Linked DNA regions of Azotobacter salinestris. The protein of the gene in region 1 binds, or shares a complex with, the protein of each later gene. Links are inferred from orthologs where the notes say so. Each region holds a gene or a part of one and is shown on either strand. Other genes may lie near its edges.

The links.
Region 2: the proteins of secA (region 1) and secY are in contact, whole or in part, in a crystal structure (PDB 3DIN), measured with the Thermotoga maritima proteins. The link is inferred for Azotobacter salinestris from one-to-one orthologs. Residues at the interface, in WP_004082002.1 of Thermotoga maritima: Glu261, Ala262, Arg263, Lys300, Ala301, Arg302, Thr303, Ile304, Ile305, Leu323, Tyr324, Asp325, Pro326, Val329, Ser330, Tyr333, Ile336, Lys340, Phe345, Val349, Glu363, Phe364, Tyr374, Ser375, Gly376, Gly377, Glu393, Ile395, Thr482, Ser483; in WP_004081795.1 of Thermotoga maritima: Glu108, Gly109, Glu110, Glu111, Ala236, Glu237, Arg238, Arg239, Ile240, Thr241, Ile242, Gln243, Tyr244, Ala245, Arg246, Arg247, Val248, Thr249, Gly250, Arg251, Arg252, Val253, Tyr254, Gly256, Ala257, Ser258, Thr259, Tyr260, Leu261, Pro262.

Annotation. Positions count from the first base shown.
Region 1 is NZ_CP045302.1:1,491,934-1,495,506, reverse strand. Bases 57-3,318 are described here. They hold secA (preprotein translocase subunit SecA), read left to right. Parts: upstream 57-373; coding sequence 374-3,118; downstream 3,119-3,318. Other genes in these bases: argJ (bifunctional glutamate N-acetyltransferase/amino-acid acetyltransferase ArgJ), read left to right, coding at 3,272-3,318; GCU53_RS07035 (DciA family protein), read right to left, coding at 57-107. In the rest of the region: more of GCU53_RS07035, read right to left, coding at 1-56; more of argJ, read left to right, coding at 3,319-3,573. UniProt on the Escherichia coli protein: Required for protein export, interacts with the SecYEG preprotein conducting channel.
Region 2 is NZ_CP045302.1:3,423,297-3,426,555, forward strand. What follows is about bases 246-3,193. They hold secY (preprotein translocase subunit SecY), read left to right. Parts: upstream 246-1,029; coding sequence 1,030-2,358; downstream 2,359-3,193. Other genes in these bases: rpsE (30S ribosomal protein S5), read left to right, coding at 246-412; rpmD (50S ribosomal protein L30), read left to right, coding at 415-591; rplO (50S ribosomal protein L15), read left to right, coding at 595-1,029; rpmJ (50S ribosomal protein L36), read left to right, coding at 2,387-2,503; rpsM (30S ribosomal protein S13), read left to right, coding at 2,637-2,993. Outside these bases: more of rpsE, read left to right, coding at 1-245; more of rpsK, read left to right, coding at 3,194-3,259. UniProt on the Escherichia coli protein: The central subunit of the protein translocation channel SecYEG. Consists of two halves formed by TMs 1-5 and 6-10.

The DNA.
Region 1 (3,573 bases):
TGCTGCAACTGGTCCAGTTGTTGCGCCTGGCTGAGCAGCAACCTGAGTGGCCTGGACTCGCGCAGCAGCGCAGCAGGGGGGCGAGCCGGCAAGGGACGAAAGGTCATGGTGGTTGGCCGGAGAGTGGGGACGTCCATGGTAGCAGAACCCATACTTTCCCAGGTTCGGCCCAAGGCACCGGGTCCGGAGCAGCCCTGCGCCAAGCATGCGGCCTTTGGCACTTTTGGCGCCTGGCCGATCCGACCGCATGATGCCGCTTTTCTTGCCGGGCGGATTTGCGAGTAGAATGCCTTTTTCCCATCGCGGCCGTCTCCGGCTGCCGGGTCGGCCCCGTGCCCGCCCTCCATTCATATGTGAGGAAGAACCTGTCGATATGTTTGCGCCTTTGTTGAGAGTGCTCTTTGGAAGCAAGAACGATCGTGAAGTCAAGCGCATGCGTCGAACCGTGCGGGCGATCAATGCCCTCGAAGAGCAGGTGGTGGCGCTGACGGACGAGCAGTTACGCGCCAGGACCGAGGAGTTCAGAGGCCGTCTCGGCAAGGGGGAGACCCTCGACCAGTTGCTGCCGGAAGCCTTCGCCGTTGCCCGCGAGGCGGGCAAGCGGGTAATGGGCATGCGCCACTTCGACGTGCAACTGATCGGTGCTATGGTCCTGCACGAGGGCAAGATCGCCGAGATGCGTACCGGTGAGGGCAAGACCCTGGTGGCGACCCTGGCCGTCTACCTCAATGCTCTGGCCGGCAAGGGCGTGCACGTGGTGACGGTGAACGACTACCTGGCCCGCCGCGATGCCAATTGGATGCGCCCGCTGTACGAGTTCCTCGGCCTGTCCGTCGGCGTGGTCACCCCCTTCCAGCCGCCGGAGGAGAAGCGTGCCGCTTACGCTGCCGACATCACCTACGGTACCAACAACGAGTTCGGCTTCGACTACTTGCGCGATAACATGGCCTTCAGCCTGGAGGACAAGTTCCAGCGCGAGCTCAACTATGCGGTGATCGACGAGGTCGACTCCATCCTGATCGACGAGGCGCGCACGCCGTTGATCATTTCCGGCCAGGCCGAGGACAGCTCCCAGTTGTACCTGCAGATCAACGCCCTGATTCCGCAGCTGAAGCGCCACGTCGAGGAAGAGGAGGGCGTGGTCACCCAGGAGGGGCATTACACCGTCGACGAGAAGACCCGCCAGATCGAGCTGAACGAACAGGGGCACCAGTTCATCGAGGAGCTGCTGACCCGTGCCGGCCTGTTGCCCGAAGGCGACAACCTCTACTCCGCCCACAACCTGCAGCTGCTGACCCATATCTACGCAGCGCTGCGCGCGCATGTCCTGTTCCATCGTAACGTCGAATACATCGTGCAGGGCAACCAGGTGTTGCTGATCGACGAACATACTGGACGGACCATGCCCGGCCGCCGCCTCTCCGAAGGCCTGCACCAGGCGATCGAAGCCAAGGAAGGGCTGCCGATCCAGGCGGAGAGCCAGACTCTGGCCTCGACCACCTTCCAGAATTACTTCCGTCTCTACCACAAGCTGGCCGGCATGACCGGTACAGCCGATACCGAGGCCTTCGAGTTCCGCCAGATCTACGGTCTCGACGTGGTGGTGATCCCGACTCACCGGCCGATCGCGCGCAAGGACTTCAACGATCTGGTCTATCTGACCCAGGAGGAGAAGTACGCGGCGATCATCACCGATATCAAGGACTGCCAGGCCCAGGGGCGTCCGGCTCTGGTGGGTACTGCCTCGATCGAGAGTTCCGAATACGTCTCCCAGTTGCTCAAGAAGGAAGGCATCGCGCATCAGGTGCTCAACGCCAAGTACCATGAGAAGGAGGCCGAGATCATCGCCCAGGCAGGTCGGCCCGGTGCGGTGACCATCGCCACCAACATGGCGGGTCGGGGTACCGATATTCTTCTCGGGGGCAACTGGGAGGTCGAGATCGCCGCGCTCGAGAATCCCACCGAAGAGCAGATCGCACAGATCAAGGCCGACTGGCAGAAGCGCCACCAGCAGGTAATCGAGGCCGGTGGCCTGCACGTCATTGCCTCGGAGCGCCACGAATCCCGGCGTATCGACAACCAGCTGCGCGGCCGGGCAGGCCGTCAGGGCGACCCGGGCTCCAGCCGCTTCTACCTGTCCCTGGAAGACAACCTGATGCGCATCTTCGCCTCCGACCGGGTGAAGAACTTCATGAAGGCGCTCGGCATGCAGGCCGGCGAGGCCATCGAGCATCGCATGGTGACCAATGCCATCGAGAAAGCCCAGCGCAAGGTCGAGGGCCGCAACTTCGACATGCGCAAGCAACTGCTCGAATTCGACGATGTGGCCAACGAGCAGCGCAAGGTGATCTATCACATGCGCAACAGCCTCCTCGAGTCCGAGGATATCGGCGAAACCATCGCCGAATTCCGCCGGGAAGTGCTGAGCACGGCCATCGACCAGCATATCCCGCCGCAGTCGCTGCCCGAGCAATGGGACATCGCCGGCCTGGAGGCCACCCTGCAGAGCGATTTCGGCGTGCATCTGCCGTTGCAGCAATGGCTCGACGAGGATGACAGGCTGCACGAGGAGGCGCTGCGCGAGCGCATCCTCGAGGCGCTGCAGGCAGCCTATCGGGAGAAGGAGGAGGTTGCCGGCGCCGAGGCCCTGAGGACCTTCGAGAAACAGATCCTGCTGCGTGTGCTGGACGACCTGTGGAAGGACCACCTGTCGACCATGGATCATCTGCGCCACGGCATCCACCTGCGCGGCTACGCCCAGAAGAACCCCAAGCAGGAATACAAGCGCGAATCCTTCGAGCTGTTCCAGACCCTGCTCGAGTCGATCAAGCGCGATGCCATCCGCGTGCTCTCCCATGTACAGGTTCGCCGCGAGGATCCGGCCGAAGAGGAGGAGCGCCTGCGCCGCGAGGCCGAGGCCCTGGCCCGGCGCATGCAGTTCCAGCATGCTGCAGCCTCGGCCCTGGCGCCGCAGACGGAGGGGGATGACCTAGAGGTCGTCGAGGCGCCCCAGCCGGGTGTCGTCCCGGCACGTCCGGAGCAGAAGATCGGACGCAACGAGCCTTGTCCCTGCGGGTCCGGCAAGAAGTACAAGCACTGTCACGGGCAGCTCAACTAGAGTTGTCAGGCTGCGTTTCGGCGCAGCAGGTTCGGAATGCGCACGCACGCATTCGCAACGCCGCGACCGGGCAGACTGGCCGCGGCGTTTTTCCGCCCGTTTTCCGTACCCCCGGTACGCTCACTCAACAGAACCCATACGAAGGAGCCCTTCATGGCTGTCGGTCTTGGCCCTCTGCCCACCCTGCACCCGGTCCCCGGTTTCGAACTCGGCATCGCCTCCGCCGGCATCAAGCGCCCCGGGCGCAAGGATGTGGTGGTGATGCGCTGTGCCGAAGGCGCCACGGTCGCCGGGGTGTTCACCCTCAATGCTTTCTGCGCGGCTCCGGTGATCCTCGCCAAGCGGCGCGTGCAGGGCGCTGTACGCTACCTGCTGACCAATACCGGCAACGCCAATGCCGGCACCGGCGAGCCGGGTCTTCAGGCCGCCGCCCGTACCTGTGCCCGCCTGGCCGA
Region 2 (3,259 bases), 1.9 Mb from region 1 along the record:
CATCTTTACCTTTACCGCGCTGACGGTCGTCGGCGATGGCAAAGGCCGCGTTGGCTTCGGTCGCGGCAAGTCCCGCGAGGTTCCGGCTGCCATTCAGAAAGCTATGGAAGCCGCTCGCCGCAACATGATTCAGGTTGATCTGAGCGGCACCACTCTGCAGTATCCGGTCAAGTCTGCCCATGGCGCTTCCCGGGTTTACATGCAGCCTGCCAGTGACGGTACCGGGATCATCGCTGGCGGTGCCATGCGTGCCGTCCTCGAAGTCGCAGGTGTCCAGAACGTTCTGGCCAAGTGCTACGGCTCGACCAATCCGGTGAACGTGGTTTATGCCACCTTCAAGGGGCTGAAGGAAATGCAGTCCCCCGAGGCCGTGGCAGCCAAGCGTGGCAAGAGCGTCGAGGAGATTCTCTGATCATGGCAACTGTCAAAGTCACTCTGGTCAAGAGCCTGAATGGTCGTCTGGCCAACCACAAGGCCTGCGTCAAGGGGCTGGGCCTGCGTCGTATCGGTCACACCGTCGAGGTCCAGGATACTCCTGAAAATCGCGGGATGATCAACAAGGCCTATTACCTGCTGCGTGTGGAGGGTTAATCCATGCAACTGAACGATCTGCGTTCCGCGCCGGGTGCCCGGCGCGAGAAGCTGCGTCCGGGTCGTGGCATCGGCAGCGGTCTCGGCAAGACTGGTGGTCGCGGCCACAAGGGCCAGACCTCCCGCTCCGGTGGCAAGATCGCACCCGGCTTCGAAGGCGGTCAGCAGCCTCTGCACCGCCGCCTGCCCAAGTTCGGCTTCACTTCTCTGAAGGCCTTGGATCGTGCAGAAATTCGCACCTCCGAACTGGCTAAGGTGGAAGGTGATGTCGTGACTCTGCAGGCGCTGAAGGATGCCAATCTGATCAATCAGAACGTCCGTCGCGTGAAGGTCATGCTGTCTGGTGATGTGAGCCGGGCCGTTACTCTGAAGGGAATCGCCGTCACCAAGGGTGCGCGTGCGGCCATCGAAGCAGCTGGCGGTAAAATCGAGGACTAAATGGCTAAGCAAGGTGCTCTCTCCGCACTCAGCAATGGCGGGCTGTCCGAGCTCTGGACTCGGTTGAGGTTCCTGTTCCTGGCGATCATCGTCTATCGCATAGGCGCGCATATCCCAGTGCCCGGAATCAATCCCGACAGGCTGGCGGAACTGTTCCAACAGAACGAGGGAACCATTCTTAGCCTGTTCAACATGTTTTCCGGTGGTGCGCTGGAGCGGATGAGCATCTTTGCGCTGGGGATCATGCCGTACATCTCGGCATCGATCATCATGCAGCTGATGACCGTGGTCAGCCCCCAGCTGGAGCAGTTGAAGAAGGAGGGCGAGGCCGGTCGGCGCAAGATCAGTCAGTACACCCGTTACGGGACACTCGTTCTGGCGATCGTCCAGGCTTTCGGCATGTCCGTCGGCCTGGCCAGTCAGGGTGTGGCCTTCGCCGCCGACTTCGGTTTCTACTTCGTGGCGGTGAGCACCTTCGTGGCTGGTGCCATGTTCATGATGTGGCTGGGGGAGCAGATTACCGAGCGGGGTGTTGGCAACGGGATCTCGATGCTGATCTTTGCCGGGATCGTCGCCGGTCTGCCGGCTGCGATCGGTCAGTCGTTCGAGTCTGCCCGTCAAGGCGATATCAATATCATTGCTCTGCTTGCTGTCGCGCTCCTGGCTGTGGCGATCATCGGGTTCGTGGTCTTTGTCGAGCGTGGTCAGCGTCGTATCGCGGTGCACTACGCCAAGCGTCAACAAGGTCGCAAGGTTTTCGCTGCGCAGACCAGCCACTTGCCGCTGAAGGTGAATATGGCAGGCGTGATTCCGGCCATTTTTGCTAGCAGCATTCTGCTGTTTCCGGCTTCGCTGGGCTCCTGGTTCGGTCAGTCGGAAGGCATGGGTTGGTTGCAGGACATAGCCCAGGCCATCGCGCCCGGTCAGCCGTTGAACATCATCCTGTTCAGTGCAGGAATCATTTTCTTCTGCTTCTTCTATACTGCGCTGATGTTCAATCCCAAGGATGTGGCGGAAAACCTGAAAAAATCGGGTGCCTTCATTCCTGGCATCAGGCCGGGTGAGCAGTCGGCACGCTATATCGATGGTGTGCTGACCCGCTTGACCATTTTTGGTGCTCTCTACATGACGGCGGTCTGCCTGCTTCCGCAGTTCCTAGTGGTGGCAGCCAACGTGCCGTTCTATCTTGGCGGGACTTCGTTGCTGATCGTGGTAGTGGTTGTGATGGACTTTATGTCGCAAGTACAATCGCACCTCGTTTCGCACCAGTACGAATCCCTGATGAAGAAAAGCAACCTGAAGGGCTATGGCGGCGGCATGCTCCGCTGATCTGTCCATAAGGTTCGAGGAGTTGGTGATGAAAGTTCGTGCGTCGGTGAAGAAGCTGTGCCGCAACTGCAAGATCATCCGTCGCGACGGCGTCGTGCGCGTGATCTGCAGCGCGGAGCCGCGTCACAAGCAGCGCCAAGGCTGAGTGTGATCCTCGCGTGATGAGCCCGGCAGCTAGTGTGCTGTCGGGTTGATTCTTTTTTATTACAGCGCTAGTATCCTGCGCCCTATTTCTTGGCTTCCAGGGCGTGGGTAGCTGTCAATTGGAGTTCCACTGAATGGCCCGTATCGCAGGCGTAAACATTCCGGATAACAAGCATACTGTTATCTCGCTGACCTACATCTATGGTGTCGGTCGTACCACTGCACAGGCTATCTGTGCTGCTACCGGTGTCAATCCGGCAGCAAAGATCAAGGATCTCTCGGACGAGCAGATCGAGCAACTGCGTGGCGAAGTGGCCAAGTTCACTACCGAAGGTGACCTGCGCCGTGAAGTCAACATGAAAATCAAGCGCCTGATGGACCTGGGCTGCTACCGCGGTCTGCGTCATCGCCGTGGCCTGCCGGTTCGCGGTCAGCGCACCAAGACCAACGCCCGTACCCGCAAGGGCCCGCGCAAGCCGATCCGCAAGTAATCGCATTCGCGAATCGACAGGAATCTAATCATGGCAAAACCTGCTGCTCGTCCTCGTAAAAAAGTCAAAAAGACCGTGGTGGATGGTATCGCCCACATCCATGCGTCTTTCAACAACACCATCGTGACCATCACCGATCGTCAGGGTAACGCCCTTTCCTGGGCCACCTCCGGCGGCTCCGGTTTCCGTGGCTCGCGCAAGAGCACCCCGTTTGCTGCCCAGGTGGCTGCCGAGCGTGCCGGCCAGGCCGCCTTGGAATATGGGCT